Regions from separate parts of the Heyndrickxia sp. FSL W8-0496 genome, predicted to be linked through region 3. Evidence: riboswitches for the same ligand, from Rfam matches in the RefSeq annotation. Region 3 holds a riboswitch; each other region holds the start of a gene.
The links. Region 3 has a riboswitch for S-adenosylmethionine ahead of ssuE (NADPH-dependent FMN reductase). Riboswitches for the same ligand answer to the same signal wherever they lie in the genome.
Positions count from the first base shown of each region.

Region 1: linked by a shared signal. The riboswitch ahead of NST63_RS23040 (transporter substrate-binding domain-containing protein) and the one ahead of ssuE (NADPH-dependent FMN reductase) in region 3 are both predicted to bind S-adenosylmethionine.
Region 2: linked by a shared signal. The riboswitch ahead of NST63_RS06965 (methionine ABC transporter ATP-binding protein) and the one ahead of ssuE (NADPH-dependent FMN reductase) in region 3 are both predicted to bind S-adenosylmethionine.

Region 1 covers NZ_JBBOXX010000001.1:4,544,273-4,550,579, reverse strand. Annotated here, with positions in the region: gene NST63_RS23055 (branched-chain amino acid aminotransferase) at 1-448, opposite strand, end outside; gene NST63_RS23050 (TFIIB-type zinc ribbon-containing protein) at 946-1,242, shown strand; gene NST63_RS23045 (sensor domain-containing protein) at 1,442-3,571, shown strand; SAM riboswitch class I at 3,698-3,807, shown strand; gene NST63_RS23040 (transporter substrate-binding domain-containing protein) at 3,957-4,820, shown strand; gene NST63_RS23035 (amino acid ABC transporter permease) at 4,839-5,546, shown strand; gene NST63_RS23030 (amino acid ABC transporter permease) at 5,559-6,293, shown strand; gene NST63_RS23025 (amino acid ABC transporter ATP-binding protein) at 6,286-6,307, shown strand, end outside.
Region 2 covers NZ_JBBOXX010000001.1:1,411,127-1,417,433, forward strand. Annotated here, with positions in the region: gene NST63_RS06940 (arsenate reductase family protein) at 391-747, shown strand; gene gcvH (glycine cleavage system protein GcvH) at 818-1,201, shown strand; gene NST63_RS06950 (thioredoxin family protein) at 1,367-1,684, shown strand; gene NST63_RS06955 (MFS transporter) at 1,772-3,040, shown strand; gene NST63_RS06960 (hypothetical protein) at 3,207-3,545, shown strand; SAM riboswitch class I at 3,691-3,796, shown strand; gene NST63_RS06965 (methionine ABC transporter ATP-binding protein) at 3,903-4,934, shown strand; gene NST63_RS06970 (methionine ABC transporter permease) at 4,927-5,595, shown strand; gene NST63_RS06975 (MetQ/NlpA family ABC transporter substrate-binding protein) at 5,623-6,307, shown strand, end outside.
Region 3 covers NZ_JBBOXX010000001.1:2,912,957-2,919,263, forward strand. Annotated here, with positions in the region: gene NST63_RS14760 (DUF4236 domain-containing protein) at 121-1,236, opposite strand; gene NST63_RS14765 (GNAT family N-acetyltransferase) at 1,568-2,128, shown strand; gene NST63_RS14770 (nucleotidyltransferase domain-containing protein) at 2,743-3,513, opposite strand; gene ssuE (NADPH-dependent FMN reductase) at 3,784-4,329, opposite strand; SAM riboswitch class I at 4,423-4,527, opposite strand; partial or broken gene NST63_RS14780 (DUF4003 family protein) at 4,785-5,273, shown strand; gene NST63_RS14785 (hypothetical protein) at 5,504-5,677, shown strand; gene NST63_RS14790 (hypothetical protein) at 5,799-6,095, opposite strand; gene NST63_RS14795 (aminoglycoside phosphotransferase family protein) at 6,166-6,307, opposite strand, start outside.

The sequences.
Region 1 (6,307 bases), 1.6 Mb from region 3:
CTAAATATGGTTCTGTTGAGATGATAAAAGGACGGATATATAGGGAAGTTCCCTCAGCTGATGGAATCCAATCTTGATCCATACTAATTAATTGTTTTAAGCAATCTAAAATAAATTCTTCTTCAATTTGTGGTATACATAAGCGATCATTCGACATATTCAATCTTTCCATGTTTTTTTCAGGTCTAAATAAAAGCACCCTGTTATCTTGTGTTTTATATGCTTTAAGCCCTTCGAATACGGTTTGTCCATAGTGGAAAATCATAGCAGCAGGATCTAAGGAGATAGGCTGATAAGGTACAATTCGGGGATCATGCCATCCTGTTCCTTCTGTATAATCCATTAAGAACATATGGTCTGTAAAGTGTTTTCCAAATTCAAGTTGATTAGGATCAGGCTTTTGTTTTTTTTCTTGATTTTCGATGATAGTAATTGAATAATCTCTCATTTTTAGTCCCTCTTTATCTATAAAATTTATTTTTAAGTTTTATTATTCCACCAATTTTCTAATAAATCAATTTTATTTAGTAAATAAAAATACTCCCCCTCAAAAAAGAAGAGGGGAGAATTAGGTAAGAATAACAAAAAGAATAAGCAGCATTCATTCGAAAAATAATCTTGTCACCAGGTTCAAATTGATTTAAAGTATACCACCAATTTTTTAGATACAACATCTTGTTAGACCGATAGGAAATTATTGCTAACTGAAACTTTTACTATGGTTGCTTCAAATTTACCTGAGGTGTCTTTCGAAACACCTCAGGCGCTTACAATTAATAAACTACCTAATAAGACCCTAGACAAATCTCACTATATGATCTAAATGAACTGTCTAGTTTTGTTAACAAAATTGTGAATAATAGGAATATACATAACGAAAAATGAAATATTCATTATGTTACAATTGACATATAACATAAATCATATCGAGTGGAGGGAATATCATTGAAATGTCCTGTTTGTGATAATGTAAGTATGAAAGAAGTAGAAAAGGAAAATGTATTAATTGATATTTGTCCTAATTGTAAAGGTGTTTGGTTAGATCGAGGAGAATTAGAAAAAATTACACAGGGCTTGAAAGATGATCAGCAATATTATCAGTCTTATCCATCAGAAGAAAGATCCTACCAGGAAAAACACTATTCCAAAGAATATGATAAAAAATATAACAATCATTCCTATCCACCGAAACATAAAAAGAAAAAATCGATGATGGATATTCTTGGTGATTTATTTGACTAATTAGAGGTGTCTCTCCTTAGATGGGGAGGCACTTTTTATTAAACCAATTCATTATCAAATGTATATATATGCTGGTTATAGGTATTAATTTCCTAACCATTGACTACGATTATAAAAAGTGAAATAATAACATGAAAATATTCCTTTTTTCGACAAATTCAGACAGTTTAATTTATCCAAGGTAGTGGAGGGGAATATCATGGGTTCCGATGGTAAAGAGGCAAATAAAGGAATAATGGATTCAGTAGAGATAAAAAAGTATGAACAAGATGATCATTTGACTAGTTTTAATCAAGCATACCAGGCCATTTTAGATCATCACCCTGATCTTGTATTTACATTAGATTTAACAGGGAATGTTCTATCATTTAATAATAAGGTCCCCTCAATGTTTGGATATGATAATAGTGAAATAAGTGGTTCGTTTAAAAAGTATGTAGCACCAGAATCATTAGATCATTCCATCTATTACTTTCAACAAGCATGCAATGGTAGACCTGAAAATTATGACATTGCCTTACTACATAAAAATGGGTCTGCCATTGAAGTAAATATTAATTTAATTCCTATTATTAAACACAAAAAGATTGTTGCTATATTTGGTATTGCTAAAGATATAACGAAAAGTAAGGGAATTGAAAAGAAGCTCAAAGAAAATGAAGAGCAGTTTAAAAAAATTTGCAATAATTTAGAAGTATGTATTTGGTCACAAGATCTTAAGACTAAAAAAATATTATTTGTTTCTGAAGGACTTTATAATATTACAGGTTATTCTTCTGAGGAGATGATGACCAATTCCTTTCTATGGAAGGATATTATTTATGAGCAAGATCATTCCATTTATTTTGAGAAGCAAAGTGAGTTAAAGAAAGGGAAATCCATTCATCATCAGTACAGAATCATTCATAAGAATGGTTCGATTCGTTGGCTGCAGGATCAAACGATTCCTTTTATAAACGAAAAGGGAGACATTACAAGACTGGATGGAATTATTTCGGACATAACAGAACAAAAAAGCAATGAGGAGCAAATTGCTTATTTTGCCTATCATGATTATTTGACGGATTTACCGAATAGAAGAATGTTTGATGAAGTATTGCAATCATTGATTGAGGATTCACAGGAAAAAAATCAATCATTTGCCATTATTTTTCTGGATATGGATCGATTCAAATACATTAATGACTCTTTAAACCATGATATTGGCCATGAACTATTGATACAGATCGGACACCGATTAGTTGAAATGATACCTGATAAAGAATTGGTTGCTAGAATCGGTGGAGATGAATTTGCCATTTTGTTAAGAAATAACAAGTATATTTATGATTTAAATCAAGTAGGGGAACAAATTATTAAAGGAATAAAAGAACCGTTTACTATAAATGATTATGAGCTGTATGTTTCTGCAAGTGTAGGGATTTGTCAATATCCTTTAGATGGTAAGGATGCATGGACTTTGCTAAAAAATACAGATAGTGCTCTTTATCGAGCAAAGGATCTTGGGAAGGATAATTATGTTATATATTCCCAATCAATAATGAAGTGTCCAAATAAATCTACATTCTTTGATAAGGATGTAAGAAGAGCATTAACTAACAATGAGTTTAGGGTTGATTTTCAACCTAGAATTGATGTTAAAACAAATAAAATGGTCAGTGCTGAGGCATTAATACGTTGGGAGCATCCAGAACGAGGACTTGTCCTTCCAGGAGAATTTATTCCTTTTGCTGAAGAATCAGGCTTAATTGTAGACATTGGAGACTGGGTTATTCGATATGTATGTGAACAAATAAGACATTGGCAAGTTCAATCCATACCGGTCGTCCCTGTTTCAATTAATATTTCACCGAAAAGTTTCTTGAAAAGAAACTGGAGTATAGGTGTAATGCAAATTTTGCAAGATACTGGGGTTAGTCCAAACTTGCTTGAATTTGAAATCACTGAAAGAATTATTATGCAAAATGAAAAGATAGTCTATGATTCGATAAAAGATTTTAAAGAAAGAGGGATTACATTCTCTTTAGATGATTTTGGTACAGGATATGCTTCTATTACCTATTTGAAACAATTTCAATTTGAATATGTTAAGATTGATCGTTCGTTAATACAAAATATTCATTTGGACTCTCAAGATGCTGCCCTAACAAAGGCAATTATTGAATTAGCACATGGGCTAAGGATGAAGGTTGTTGCAGAAGGAATTGAAACAGTTGAACAATTTCAGATTCTACAATCGTTTCAATGTGATGAAGTACAAGGGTATTTATATAGTAAGCCTTTAAAGACTGAGCAGTTTGAATCATTTATGAGTAAGGGGATCCATTAAAATCGATGATTAGGGATGAAAGGAGTTTATACTCCTTTTTTTTATACTTGACAATAGTCAGAATACTGGATATATTAAATTTTAAGTAATTCCAAGTTTTCTTATAGGAATATATAATTTAGTTTTTTCTTATCTAGAGCGGTGGAGGGACTGGCCCTATGATACCCGGCAACCTTAATCTCCTTGATTAAACGGTGCTAATTCCAGCAGAGCAAATAGGTTCTGAAAGATAAGAGGAGATTGTTCAAGTATTTTGAGCCTTTCTTCTTTTCGGTAGAAGAAAGGTTTTTCGATTTTTAGGGGTGATGAAAAAGTGGGTAGTTGAAGATGATATCCTTTTTGTTGGCTAAGGTACAGAAAAATGTAAAGAGAGGGGATTTTTTTCATGGAGAACAAAAGGAAGGTAGTTAGCATTATTAGTTGTTTTGCATTCGTTATGTTATTGGCAGGCTGTACAACATCAGCAAATCATTCATCAACCGATGAAAATGGAACGAAGATTCGTAAGGTGAAAGTAGCTTTTGATCAATCCTCCAAGCCTATTTCATACATAGATGAGAATGGGAATCCAACTGGGTATGATGTAGAGGTAATGAAATTAGTCGATAAACTCTTACCTGAATATGAATTTGAGTATGTAGGTACAACGAGTGATGATTTACTATTAGGGGTGGAACAAGGGAAATTTCAGGTTGGAGTAAAAAATGCATTCTGGACCGAAGAAAGGACAAAGAAATTTATTTATCCTAAAGAATTTCTTGGACTGAGTAGTACAGGACTTGTATTAAAGAAAGAAAATAAGGAGATTAAAAGTTTAGAAGACTTTGCTTCTGCGGGATACACCCTCGCACCGATTGCCGCAAATAATGCTCAGTATACAGTTATTGATGAATATAATCAGTCACACCCAGATAATAAAATTAAGCTCAAGGCAGGAGAAACCTTTTCGGTTGATGTTGTTCAATGGGTGAATGAAGGACGTGTAGATGGTGGAGTAATGATTGAGGGTCCTTTTAAAAAACAGGTAGAGGAGAAAAATGGTCCTTATCATCATTTAGTTAATGATGTTGTCTATAATGAATTCGCCGTAATAAAAACCTGGCCACTATTTAATAAAAAAGAGCAGGAATTTGCGGATGCATATGACCAAGCGATCAAACAACTGCAAGAAAAAAAAGAAACGAATGAGTTAAGTAAGAAATTTTACGGAAGAGATTTATTTGAAGTATTAGATCAAGCGAAAAAGTAGGGAAAATGGAGGGGGATAATGGAAAAATACTTTGATGCATCTTATATATTCAAATCCATCCCAATGCTGCTTCCTTTTCTAAAAGTAACATTTATTGTTACTGGCTTATCGGTAATGTTTGGAACCATTCTAGGGTTTATTTTGGCGATAGGAAAAATAGGAAAAGGTAAAATTGCTAGAAAAATTGCTAATGGCTACACCACTGCCTTAAGATGTACGCCATCGATTGTTTTGTTATTTCTAGTCTATTATGGGGTTCCAGCACTATTAGAAAAATTTTCAGTTCAGACTAGTAATGTAGACAAAATTGTTTTTGTAGTAATTACTTTTTCTCTTCAGTTTGGCGCATTTATGTCTGAAGTAATAAGGAGTGCGTATGAATCTGTGGATAAAGGGCAATTCGAGGCTGCTGTTAGTGTGGGATTAAGTCCTTTTCAGGCATATAGAAGAATTGTCTTTCCACAGGCATTTGTAGTAGCTATTCCAAACTTTGGAAACAGTCTATTGGAGTTAATTAAAGAAGGCTCTTTAGCATATACGATCGGCCTAATAGATGTAATGGGGAAAGCCAATCTCATTATTGCAAGTAATTATAATGCACATGCTTTAGAGATCTATTTGGCATTATCGATCATCTATTGGATTATTTCTATTGTGATCGAACAAGTATTTTTAAAATTTGAAAAGGGATTTAGTAAAGGAAAACAATCATTGAAATCAACATAAGGAGGAACGCGAGTGCAGGGTAGCTTTAATCTTGAGTTTTTAGTCGATACGTTTTTTGTTGCTTTATCAGGCGTACCCACTGCCTTAATTATAACGATTGTCGCATTAATAGTCGCCTCACCATTTGGTTTTTTATTGGCATTAACAAGAATTAATCGCATCCCAATTTTAAGTCAATTTTCGAGAATATATGTTTCATTTGTTCGTGGAACACCTGTAATCGTTCAGATATTTATTATCTATAACAGCGTACCTTTAGTAATATCATCATTATTCTCTAAGCTCCATATAGATAAAAATGTTTATGAGGTGAATCCGATATGGTATGCATTTATTGTATTTTCTCTAAATACGATTGCCATCTTAATTGAAATATTTCGTTCCTCATTAATAACAGTAAGTAAAGGACAATTAGAAGCTGCCCAATCTGTCGGATTAACGAATGTTCAAGCCTATCGAAGAATTATTATTCCACAAGCATTAGTGGTGGCATTGCCAAATATTTGCACCGCTACGGTAAATCTGATAAAAGCAACTTCCTTAGGCTATGCTATGTCCTTACCTGAAATTACTTTAAAGGCAAAGGTAGCGGCAAATGTAGGATATAACTATGTTGAGGCCTATATTGATATTTTTCTCGTGTATTTGATTATTTGTAGCTTAACGGAATATGGGTTCAAGCTATTTGAAAGAAAACTTAGCTCCTATAAAACAACTACAGCAAAAGGGGGGCAACAGTATGCTTGAAATTAAGAATGTGC
Region 2 (6,307 bases), 1.5 Mb from region 3:
ATCTACATCAAGGGCATTTCTTATGTTTGTATTTTAAGGTAAGGCTCTTTTCTAGAACATTGTTGCTATTTAAGTAAAGTTTAACAAATAACTATCAGCTGAAGACCGCTACACGTTTCATTTCACTGAAGAGCTACAAACTTTATAAAAATCGCTGAGTCTTTTTATTGGGTGTAAAAGCCGGCAGTTAGGCTGTTACAAAGGCAACAAACTATAGGAAAACAGCCAAAGTAATAACTATTTATTAGCTTTGGAATAACGAGTATCCATCAGAAAAATTTTGAAAGTGGTAAGACCAAAATAATCTTTGAATTTGTAAGATTGAACAGGTAAAATAGATATAGTGTTAAAATAGCTAATAATCCCATAATTTAAGGTGGTGATTAAGAAATGACATTAACATTTTATTGGTACCCTAAATGTGGGACATGTCGCAAAGCGAAAAAATGGTTAGAGGAACATCAAATCTCCTTTAACGAAGTACATATTGTAGATAATCCTCCTTCACGTGAGGAACTAGAAAAGCTTTACAAAAAAAGCGACTTAGAGTTAAAGAAATTTTTTAATACGAGTGGTCAAAAATATCGTGAACTAGGGCTAAAAGATCGAATCCCAACGGCTAGTGAAGACGAACTATTGGATCTGCTCGCATCAGATGGGATGTTAATTAAACGTCCTCTATTAACTGATGGAAATAAAATAACCGTTGGATTTAAAGAAGAAATGTATAAGAATACATGGGCTTAAGCTAGTATTCTTGCTAACAAAAGTGTTTTATGTAAATATTAATTTGATAAATCTTTGGAGGGATCTTTGAATGAGTTTACCTAAAGAATTACGTTATTCTGAAGAACATGAGTGGGTAAAGAAAGAGGGAGAAAGCCTACGTATCGGTATCACAGATTTCGCACAATCTGAATTAGGTGACATTGTATTTGTTGAACTTCCTGAAGTTGGAGATGAAGTAACAGCGAATGAACCATTTGGTAGTGTTGAATCAGTTAAGACAGTTTCTGAATTATATGCACCTGTAAGTGGTAAAGTAGTTGCTGTGAATGAAGAATTAAGCGATAGTCCAGAATTTGTTAATGAATCACCATATGAAAAAGCATGGATGATTGTTGTTGAACCATCTAATATTGGTGAATTAGATGATCTTATGACTGCTGAAGCATATGAAGAAATGATTAACGAAGACTAATAAATAGATAAAAAAACTAGGGTTGTTTCCGAGTAACTTGGGACAACCTCATTTTTTTATTTATTTATTTATACCTTTATCAATCTTAATTTTTTTTGAAAAATTATAGCCAAGTATAAAGAAGGCTATATTATAAATATAGAAATTCACAAGAGGACGATCATAATGAAAGAATGGACAAAGGAAGAGATTACAGAAAATACAAGGAAGATCAAGCAACTAGCATTATACTTTTATACACCTTTATGTGGGACTTGTCAGGTAGCGGGGAGAATGCTCGATATTGTGGAAAATTTAGTACCACAGTTTGAATTTAGAAAAGCTGATTTAAATTATATGCCAGAAATGGCTGAGAAGTATTCAATTGAGAGTGTCCCCTGTTTATTAGTATTTCAAGAAGGAATTTGTGTGGAAAAAATATATGCTTTTCAATCGGTTACTCATTTGTATGAGCTTTTAAAACAAATAAATAAAGATGATTAAAACATTTCTGAATAGACCATTTACTTTTTTTCCTCACGCGATTATGATTATTTAGGGTATCGAAATAATCTAGTGGGGGATTTTTTTATGAAATGGGCAAATAGGTGGAAACAGCAATGGGGACGGTATAACTCGAATATAAGAAATGCCATTTATGGAAACGTTTTTACGCAAATTGGTTTGGGTGTTTTTATGGTCATTTACAACTTCTATATTCGTGAACTCGGTTTCCCTGATCAGATGAATGGGCAAGTCATCTCAATGACATCCCTGGCAACAGCCATTATTCTGATTCCAGCAGGAATATTAAGTGATAGACTGGGAAGGAAAAGAGTTATATTATATGGATTAATTTTTACAGGAGTTACCTTATTTCTTCGAAGTATCATTGAGCCAAGAACACTTCTCCTTATGGCAGCTTTTTTAACTGGTTTAACCCAAGCATTTATACAAGTTTCATCCGTTCCTTTATTGGCTGAAAACTCTACAGCTGAACAACGTGTCAAACTGTTTTCACTTCATTTTGGATTGATGACAGCTGCTAATGTGATTGGAAATATATTTGGGGGAGTACTTTCTGACTTACTTGAATGGATCTATAGTCCGATTATTAGTATTCGGATTACTTTAATAATTGGCGCAGTTATATTTTTGATCGGAATTTTGCCAATAATGAGACTTAAGGAAATAATAACAGTTGTAAGCTACGATGAAAAAAATAATAAACGCTTCATTTCATTCAAAGAACAAAAGGAAAGTCTTAAATTAATCATCTTTTTTGCCATTGCACAATTATTAATCGGTTTTGGTGCAGGACTTGTAATCCCTTATTTAAATTTATACTTTGCTGATCGATTTAATGCTTCAAATACAACGATTGGATTTATTATTTCGATGGGTCAGGCAGCAACCGCCATCGCTATGTTTATTGGTCCATTTGTAGTAAGTAAAGTAGGGGAGGTTAAGGCAGTTGTCTTTTTGCAATTGGCTTCTCTCCCATTTTTATTATTAACGGGATTTACTCATAGTTTATTACTTGCAGCAATTGGATTTTTATTCAGGCAGGCTTTAATGAATGCAGGAAATCCAATTCAAATGTCATTAATGATGTCTAAAGTTGATAATTCAGTGAAGGGTCTTGCAAACTCTGTCAATCAAATGGTATTTAATTTAGGATGGGGGTTGATGGGGCCAGTTTCAATGGGAATTGTTTCACGAAATGGTTCTTATAATGGCTACGCCATTGTTTTTTCAATCACATGTTTTTTATATTTAGTGGGGTCGATCTACTTTTTTATTGTCTTTAAATCTTTTGGAAGCAAAAAAGATCATCCTCCTATTTCAAAAGTAGTATAAATACTTATGACAAATTTCTTGGGAAATAAATAGATAATGATTTTATTCGACAAGAATTTTTTTATGTATTTTATATCTTGAAAAAATTGTAGAACGATAGATAGAGGATTTTCTTTTCAAAAAATGAATAAGTGTATAAAAGATAAACGAGAAATGGGTGATCTTTATGGATTCATTTTTTGAAAGACTGATTCAAGAGTTGGATAATCGAAAACATTTGAATGCCTTATTTCCAAACCATCCTATTATGATAAAATTTGTTTGCGATAAAGAGGAATGGGGATTGTATATTTCTAAAAATAGCTGTTCTATAATGAAAAAAGATATAGGCGAATCGAATTTAGAAATACATGCCTCCAAACCAATACTTTGTCATCTTTTAAATGGTCATATTCGCTTAAGTCAATTAGTGAAAAATAACGAACTTACATTATATGGCTCCTATCGCTTATCACTTTTACTTGAATCGATTTTATGGCTAAGTAGAGACTATCAGATTGCATGAATGGAGAACTATATTTATTGTGATTTTTTGTTGACAGTCATTAACCATCATGATACAATGACTTTTGTACTAATTAAGTCTTTGATATTGAAAGTTTAATAATGGAATTTTTTGTTTGAAAGATTAACAATTAAATATATATGTGCTCTTATCAAGAGAGGTGGAGGGATGTGCCCTATGAAGCCCGGCAACCGTCAGTTATCTGAAATGGTGCCAATTCACACAAAGTTTTTAACTTTGGAAGATGAGAGGAAGGTTTCATAATTATTCATGCCTTTCTGTCATTTTGCAGAAAGGCATTTTATTTTGCCCAGATTATTGGAATACTAGGCGTCATATACAAGTGAGGTGGACAGCATGATAACCGTTCAAAAAGTAAAAAAAATATTTTCTACAAAAAATGGAGAAGTTACAGCAGTTAATGACATTAACATTGATATAAATAAAGGTGAGATTTTTGGTGTAATTGGCTATTCAGGTGCCGGGAAAAGTACGTTAATTCGTATGTTAAATGGTCTAGAAATTCCAACCTCGGGTAAGATTCATGTAGCTGGGAAGGAAATTTCGAGTATAAAGGGTGCAGAGCTAAGAAAAGCAAGACAAGGCATTGGAATGATATTTCAGCATTTTAATCTTCTCTGGTCACGTACTGTTAGGGAAAATATTTCTTTTCCTCTTGAAATCGCGGGTGTACCAAAACAGCAGCGTAGAAAAAAAGTAGACGAATTAATTAAGCTTGTTGGATTAGATGGAAGGGAAGAAGCATATCCTTCACAGCTTAGTGGTGGACAAAAGCAACGTGTAGGTATTGCCCGTGCTTTAGCAAATGACCCTCAAGTACTTTTATGTGATGAGGCGACTTCTGCATTGGACCCACAGACTACAGATTCTATTTTGGATCTATTAGTGGATATTAATAAAAGACTTGGATTAACGATTGTGCTAATTACACATGAAATGCATGTGATTAGGAAAATTTGTCATCGAGTTGCTGTTATGGAAAATGGTCAGGTTGTTGAGATGGGAAGCGTACTTGATGTGTTTAGAAAACCTCAAGAGAAAATAACAAAGCGTTTCGTTAGACAACTCACAGAACCTGAAGATACCCATGAAACAGTACAACAACTATTAAATATGTATCCAAGTGGACGATTAGTGAAGATTACTTTTATTGGAGGTTCTGCTGAACAACCGATTATAACTGATCTTATTAGGAATTATTCTCTTTCTGTAAATATTATTCAGGGCAACATCTCACAAACACAGAATGGATCATATGGGACATTGTTCATTCATGTAGATGGTGAGGAAGAAGAGATAAATAAGGGATTAACTTATTTGCAAAAACAACAGGAGATTGAACTAGAGGTGATGAAGGCAGATGCTTGAGAAATACTTTCCAAACGTAGATTGGGTTTCTATGTGGGATGCCACAAAAGAAACTATATATATGTCATTCTGGTCCGTGATTGCAACATTTGTAATCGGAATATTATTAGGATTATTATTGTTTTTTACAGCTAAAGGAAGTTTATGGGAAAACCGTGCAATAAACTCAATTATCTCAGCAATTGTTAATGTTTTTCGTTCGATTCCTTTCATTATATTAATTGTTCTTTTAATACCATTTACTAAAACAATTGTCGGTTCCATAATTGGGCCAGAAGCAGCATTACCTGCATTGATTATAGGTGCGGCACCTTTTTATGCAAGATTAGTGGAGATTGGTCTAAGAGAAGTCGATAAAGGTGTTATTGAAGCAGCGAGGGCTATGGGTGCCAAGATGAGTACCATTATATTTAAAGTATTATTACCAGAATCAATGCCGGCCATTGTTTCAGGTATAACTGTTACATCCATTGCTATTGTAGGGTATACCGCAATGGCAGGTGCAATTGGTGCCGGCGGATTAGGAAATCTAGCCTATTTAGATGGCTTCCAAAGAAATCGTACAGATGTTACTTTTGTAGCTACTATCATTATTTTAATTATCGTTTTCATCATCCAGATGATTGGTGATTTAATTACAAGAAAAATAGATAAGCGATAACTTCATATTAAAGAGGAGGAAATACAAATGAAAAAATGGTTAGGTATTCTTTTTGCAACATTGCTTGTGTTTGGATTAGCTGCCTGTGGTTCTTCAGATGAAAAATCAAAAGGCGATGGTAAAGAAACAACTTTAGTAGTAGGAGCTTCAAATACTCCACATGCAGTGATCTTGGAACAAGCAAAGCCTATTTTGAAGAAAAAGGGCATCAATCTTAAAATTGAGAAGTTCACAGATTATGTTTTACCGAATAAAGCATTAGATGGAAAAGATTTAGATGCTAACTATTTTCAACATATTCCTTATTTAGAAAAACAAATCAAAGAATTTGGATATGACTTTGTAAATGCAGGTGGTATTCATATTGAACCGATGGGGATTTATTCAAAAAAATATAAATCTCTAGATGACCTTCCGGATGGTGCTAAAATACTAATGAGTAATTCTGTCGCTGATCACGGTCGTATTCTAACATTGTTTGAAGAAAAAGGCTTAATTAAGCTTAAAGATGGTGTTAATAAGGATGAGGCAACGATTAAAGATATTGCTGAAAATCCAAAAAAATTAAAATTTGATTATGAATATGATCCAGCCTTCTTAACTACAGCATATAATAATGGAGAGGGAGATGCAGTTGTTATCAACTCCAACTTTGCCATCGATGTAGGTATGAATCCGAAAAAAGATTCTATTGCCATTGAAGGAGACGACT
Region 3 (6,307 bases):
TATTCATCCTAATCATGGCGAATAATTTATTTCTTATGTAAAAAATGCCCACATTAGTCAAAATAACAAATGAGGGCTTTTTGCTTAGTAATATTACACTTTTTTACTTTGAAACAATATCTATGATGAGACATTTAAAGATGTCCATTCAACTTTTTGTACAGGACGAAATCCTGATGTCTGGTTAAAATTCAAATGGTGCTCAAAAGCTTTTATGGAATTTGAATAATCTAGGAGGTCAAGGTTTAAGCTCTGTAAACTATGTTTATCAATCTTGACTGATAGGATGATGAACTTCTCTATACGTCCAGTTGTAGTATTACGCTGTTCATCCATTGCATGGATACAGATAGTCTTTAGAGGAAGTAGTGAAAACATGTCTCTTGCAATTCTTAGTGTGCAGTTAAAGACATAGTCTTGAAGAATTTGAAAGTATTGTTCCTTAGGCATTTGTTCCTTAGATAAATCCCCATTTTTTGTTAATGATAATACCTCTTTTGGTAAAACCGAATCACTATTAACATCAAAATTGACTTCCATTTCATGTGAATTTTGAATCATAAATTCGAATCCACTTCCGAGTCCACTGATATCTTCTAATGGTGCAAATTCATGAATAACGTCAAAGTAAGAATCTACATTCCCCTTCATTACATTCTCAGCAGTATTAATCATCCTTTTCCAGCTTTGATAGTCCCGTAAATCATTTTCCCTAGCTAGTTTAATTTGATTTTGAAGGTTTTCCCTCTTTTTTTCATCTTTATTGAAAAGCTTCGCAAAAAGATTTGGTTTATAGTGATATGCATTTTCCTGTGCTATTTTTTCCATTGGACCAGTTTTACCCATTTCAAAAGGCTCAGGAATACTTTTCACCTTTACCCAATCAATCGGTCTAACAGCTTCTTTTGGTATAGATTGAATCATTTCTAATTTATGTTCAAAGTACTCAACTTCTAATCGATTTCTCTCCAATTCCTGGAGATTATTCTGTTCACGTAATTGACGTGTAATGTCCAACATTTTATTATAAGCTGGACTATACATTTCCCTTTTATTAAAAATTAAGCCAGTAGAAGAGATTTCTGTTCCTGGAACATCTTCAGTTCGTCCTTGCACACTTGAATGAACACGATAACGTAACCCTGTTTCACTAACATTTGCTCCACTTGCCTCATTAGTAACATTTAATCTAATACCTGGAGCAATTTTCAAACTTTTCCTATATCCTTGTCCCATGACATCACCCCTTTTCATAGTATTTTTAGTTAATTATTAAACTTTCATGTATTTCATTCATGTAAATTTATCAAATAGTTTTTTGGAAATAGTGAACAGCCATAATAAATAGTTTAAAAATATTTCACTTTTTAAAAACTGTTTGCAGAACCATTAAAAACCCCACTTATTATTTTAACATTATTCAGATAAAATTACATTTTTCGCGATTGCAGCTTTTCCGATCATACTGAAGATGAATACCCTAGCTGTAAATTCACCTGATTTGGCAGGATATTTTAAAAGAAGAATAGAATTCATACTTAGTATTTTATGCTAAAGGAGAATTTATATGATTTATCAAAAAGGCGAAATACTAGTCCGAAGACTAAGTGAAAATGATAAACATTTACTAATAAAATGGCTATCGGACCCAATGGTACTACAATTTTACGAGGGACGGGATCGACCACATGATTTAGAAATGGTAGATAAACATTTTTATGATCGGAAGAGTCAAGATGTAATTGGGTGCATTATAGAACATCGAGGAATTCCAATCGGATATATTCAGTATTATGCACTAGACGTTGAGACAAAAATTAAATACGGGTATGCAGTTGGATCTGAAATTATTTATGGCACTGACCAATTTATAGGAGAGGTAAATTATTGGAACAAAGGCCTAGGAAAGCTCATTGTAAGTTCAATGATTGATTATTTAACTACTCAGAAAAAGGCGATGAGAGTAGTGATGGATCCCCAAACCTGGAATAAACGTGCGATAGCCTGTTATGAAAAATGCGATTTAAGGAAAGTAAAACTATTACCAAAACATGAGCTACATGAAGGGGAATACAGGGATGCCTGGCTAATGGAATATACGCATCCTAAGGAGACGGATACTCTTTGAAACCAAAAATCAATGTTATAAATAATGATAGAGGAACATTATAAATACTTCTTTGAATTGAGACAGTTATATGGAGAAGGTTTAGACTTGAATTTGGGGGAAGTCTATAATTAAGAAGGATTTTGATATAGATAGAACGAGAGTGATAGGGAAAATATATCCTCAGTATTGAGGTTGGAACACATTTTGTGAGAATATTGCAGATAATCTGTCTCAGGGACGGCGATGGATACACATTATGCGAGAATATTGCAGATAATCTGTCTCAAGGATGGGGATTGGAACACATTTTGCGAAATATTGAAGAGAATGTGTGTCTAGTATGTATTTGGGAACAAATAAATAAGAGTTAATTCCCATGGTACAGAAAATGGTCTAATTATCTTTACTTTTATAGACAACATTTTCGAGGAAGCTTGTAATTTTTATGGAAGTATTACAGGTGGTCATCGACAACTGTTAACTTTATGGCTGATACAAATAAAGGAGCACTGCAATTGAGGAGATAGTTTACAGGAAAGAGCAATATTCTACCTCGCTACAAAAAAATGTACAAAACTTATAAAACCCAGCTTTCACAAAAAATAGGGAAAGAGGATGAATGGAGCATAGCATCATCCCCAAACTTCATCTAATGTCTCTCTAAATAAGTGATTTAATTTGTCCGTTGGGTCAACCACCTTACTATTTAAAGTGTGAGCAAAATCAGTTAAATGAGCCATTTCCTTTTTTAAATAATGGTAAAGCATATCGTTTCTGAGTTCCTGGTCGCTTTCATCGCCATGTTGCTTTCTTTCAAGCAATTGATTAATAGTTGTTTTGATTTCATCCTCTTGAATCATTTGTTCAAGCAACACAGCAAATTCTATTGGTGGGAAAGTGTTGTATGTTTCAATCCATTTACATGCTAAAACAGGGCGAAGTACATAAAAATATTTTTTAATTTTCACATAATCTTTCTCCATAAAATTGTGAAAGTTTCGTTTACCCATATTTAAATAATGGTACATGGAAGCGGTAGGAACAAAAACTTGACTTGATAGATTTTTCATTTTCTCAATTGTTGAATAAGCTTGATAATAAACAATACTAGAATTCAACCACTCAAGAAGCGAAGGATTTGATTTTCGAAAAAGCCTTAAAGCTTTTGTTAATTCCCATCCATTCATATCAAGTAAATCATTAATAGGTAATTCTATTACATCCCGTTTCTGGTCGATAGATAAATACCAATCTTTTGAATGAATATAAATGAACCGAACATCATAATCACTGTCCTTAGAAGGAACCCCCCATGCACGACTACCAGATTCACATGCATATAATATCTTCACTCGATAGGTTTCTTCAATTTTCATTATTTCTTCACTAATTCTTTTTCTCATAAAATCCCCCCTTATATTTGTCATTACTTATTAAAATAAATGATTCTGATGAATACTTTTTTTCGTATAGTTGTTGCTTTTGTAAAAGCCCAACTACCGGCTTTTACTTCCAATTAAGGATTCTAGCGGTTCTTATGGAGATTGCAACTTTTTTCTCAGTAAAATGAAACGTGTAGCGATCCTCAGTTGATATTTATTAGTGATAACTTTACTAAATAGCAACAAGGTTTGAGAAAAGAGCCTTAATTTAAAACACAGTAACATCTTCAATTATGCTATAAACGGATTTTTAATTTGAATGGATCGAACAAAATCATTTAACTGTACGTATAGTCGATTTACGATCTCCACATCAATAATAGGACTATCTTTACTCATTCGATCAATTTGGCTATCTAAAATATATATCCCATGCGTTGGCTTTCCTTTTAAACTATTGATTAGTGGTTTTAGTGCATATTCTATTGCTAAAAGATGGGCACCTGTTCCTCCTACCATTAATGGAAATACAGGTGTTCCTTTTAATGCACCCTCTGGTAATAAATCAATGAGTGACTTTAAAGCTCCTGTATAGGAAGCTTTATATACTGGAGAGCCAATTAGAACTCCATCTGCTTCCTCCATCACTTCTGTAAATTTTTTTATTTCTATACTGTTATAATACTCCTTTATTAAGTTTACCGGTGAAAAATCTAAAACAGATAAAAATGTTATAGAAAAACCTTCGCTTTCAAGTATAGTTTGTATATGTCGAAGAACTACTTCGATTTTTGACTTTTCTTGAGGACTCCCACAAAGAATGACAATTTTATTCATAAGTTATCCCTTCCTTTAGAGCTTTAATGAAAAATTAGCAATAAAAAAGTCCTCCATTCAAAAGAAAAGAGGACTTTACTGTTCATGTGATCTCTCTTATCTCTCAAGACTATGCTTGCTGGAATTAGCACCTTTCTACTTCATGTAGAGGTTGCTGAAGCGTCAACGGACCAGTCCCTCGGCTTCTCTTGATAAGAATTATTTCATTGTGAATATCATATATACAAAGGATAAATTTGTCAAGAATTATTCCAAGTATTTTTATAGGTTATAATAGTATTAATCAATCACTCATTTGAAACTTTTTTATACCTACATACGTAAATAAAAGTACAAATTAACAAATTGGGGGAGCTTTCATGTTACAGGACATAGCAAAACAAGCAGAAAAATTCGTCTCTTCTTTCGATGCCTTAACAAATGCTATTAGTTGGGGTATCGATAAACGAATTTGAATGAGTATTGCTTCACAGTTTATGATATCTGGCAAGGAACTAGAACCTAAAGAATTTCTAAACGTATCTGATTTTCTAAAAAAAGACATAAAGTGGTATTCAGGTATAAATCAGGAGATGAGATATACATTAGCATCTTTATTAATTAATCAATTTCCCGATCCGATTCAGGCATTCAGTGATTTAAAAGAATGTTATAATGCTCTAACTAAAAAAGGATTTCACTAGGGACCATATACTTATTTAGCTGCATATACATTATTATCTCACCCAATGGAAGGGATGGATAGAAGTGATCAAGCAGGTCTAGCGATGGAGCTATATAAGGCGATGAAAAGCAAACATTTCTTTCTTACATCGAATGATGATTATCCCTTAGCCGTATTACTTACCAATATAAACTGTTCTATTGAACATCAAATGGAAAACATTGAATTTTTCTATCACTATTTAGGAGAACGAGTATTCTGCAAAGGAAATGATTTGTAATTTTTATCCCATATTCTTACTTATGGAGAAAATAATAATCGTGAAAGATTAGCAGAAAACAGCGTAAATCTATAAGAGCAATTCCGAAAGCATCACTTAAAAATTAAAGGAATTCATTTTTCCACCATTGGTGTACTGGCTTTATTAGACGAGCCTGAAAAATACATTTCTGAAATCATTTCGATTGATTTAATTCTAAATGAAAAAAACTATTCCGTTGGTATAAAGAGATGAGCTTACTATTCTCTATTCAAATGCTAGTGAAGGATAAAATCCAAGACAAAGATCTTCTTTCCATAGGAACAGCAACTAATATTCAAGCAATTATACTAGCGCAACAAGCTGCTTCGATTGCAGCAATTTCTGCTGCTACTGCAGCCGCCTCATCTTCGACTAGCAATTGATTATTTACAAATATCCAAAATCGAGTATTGGTAACCATACTCGATTTTGGATATACGAAACTATTGATTGAAGTGAATATTGTTTTTAAGTAGTATAAAAAATAGTTGGCCTCATCTCAGATTAAGGTTCCCTGAATCCAAATAACCCCATAAAAATTGGTGATAATGCTATACTTACAAAGAAAAGAAATATAATGGTTATGCCTATATATTTGAAAGGACCTCTTTCCTTCTTTTTCATTCCTATTATTCCATATCCAATGCTTAAAAACATTGAAACTAAACTACCAAAAATGATTATTGCTATTATCATTTTTTCACTAAAAGTCGGGTTATCAAATATTCGATAACTAATAATATATAACATAATTCCCAGGATGCTAAAAATGGTCGACCAAATACTTTTATTCTCAAACACCCAATCACCTCCCTATTTTGACGATTTTTCAAGTATGCTATCAAATCGTTAATAGCTATGAATGATGGAACTATATTTCATGTAAATATAAGCCTTTAGAGAATAAGAAGTCTTCCGCTTTTTTTAACCTTTTACCGTGGTATTTAACAAACAGTTCATAGCGTCTCAACAACCATTTAAATGACCGATCCCTTATATGTGAATCATCTGAT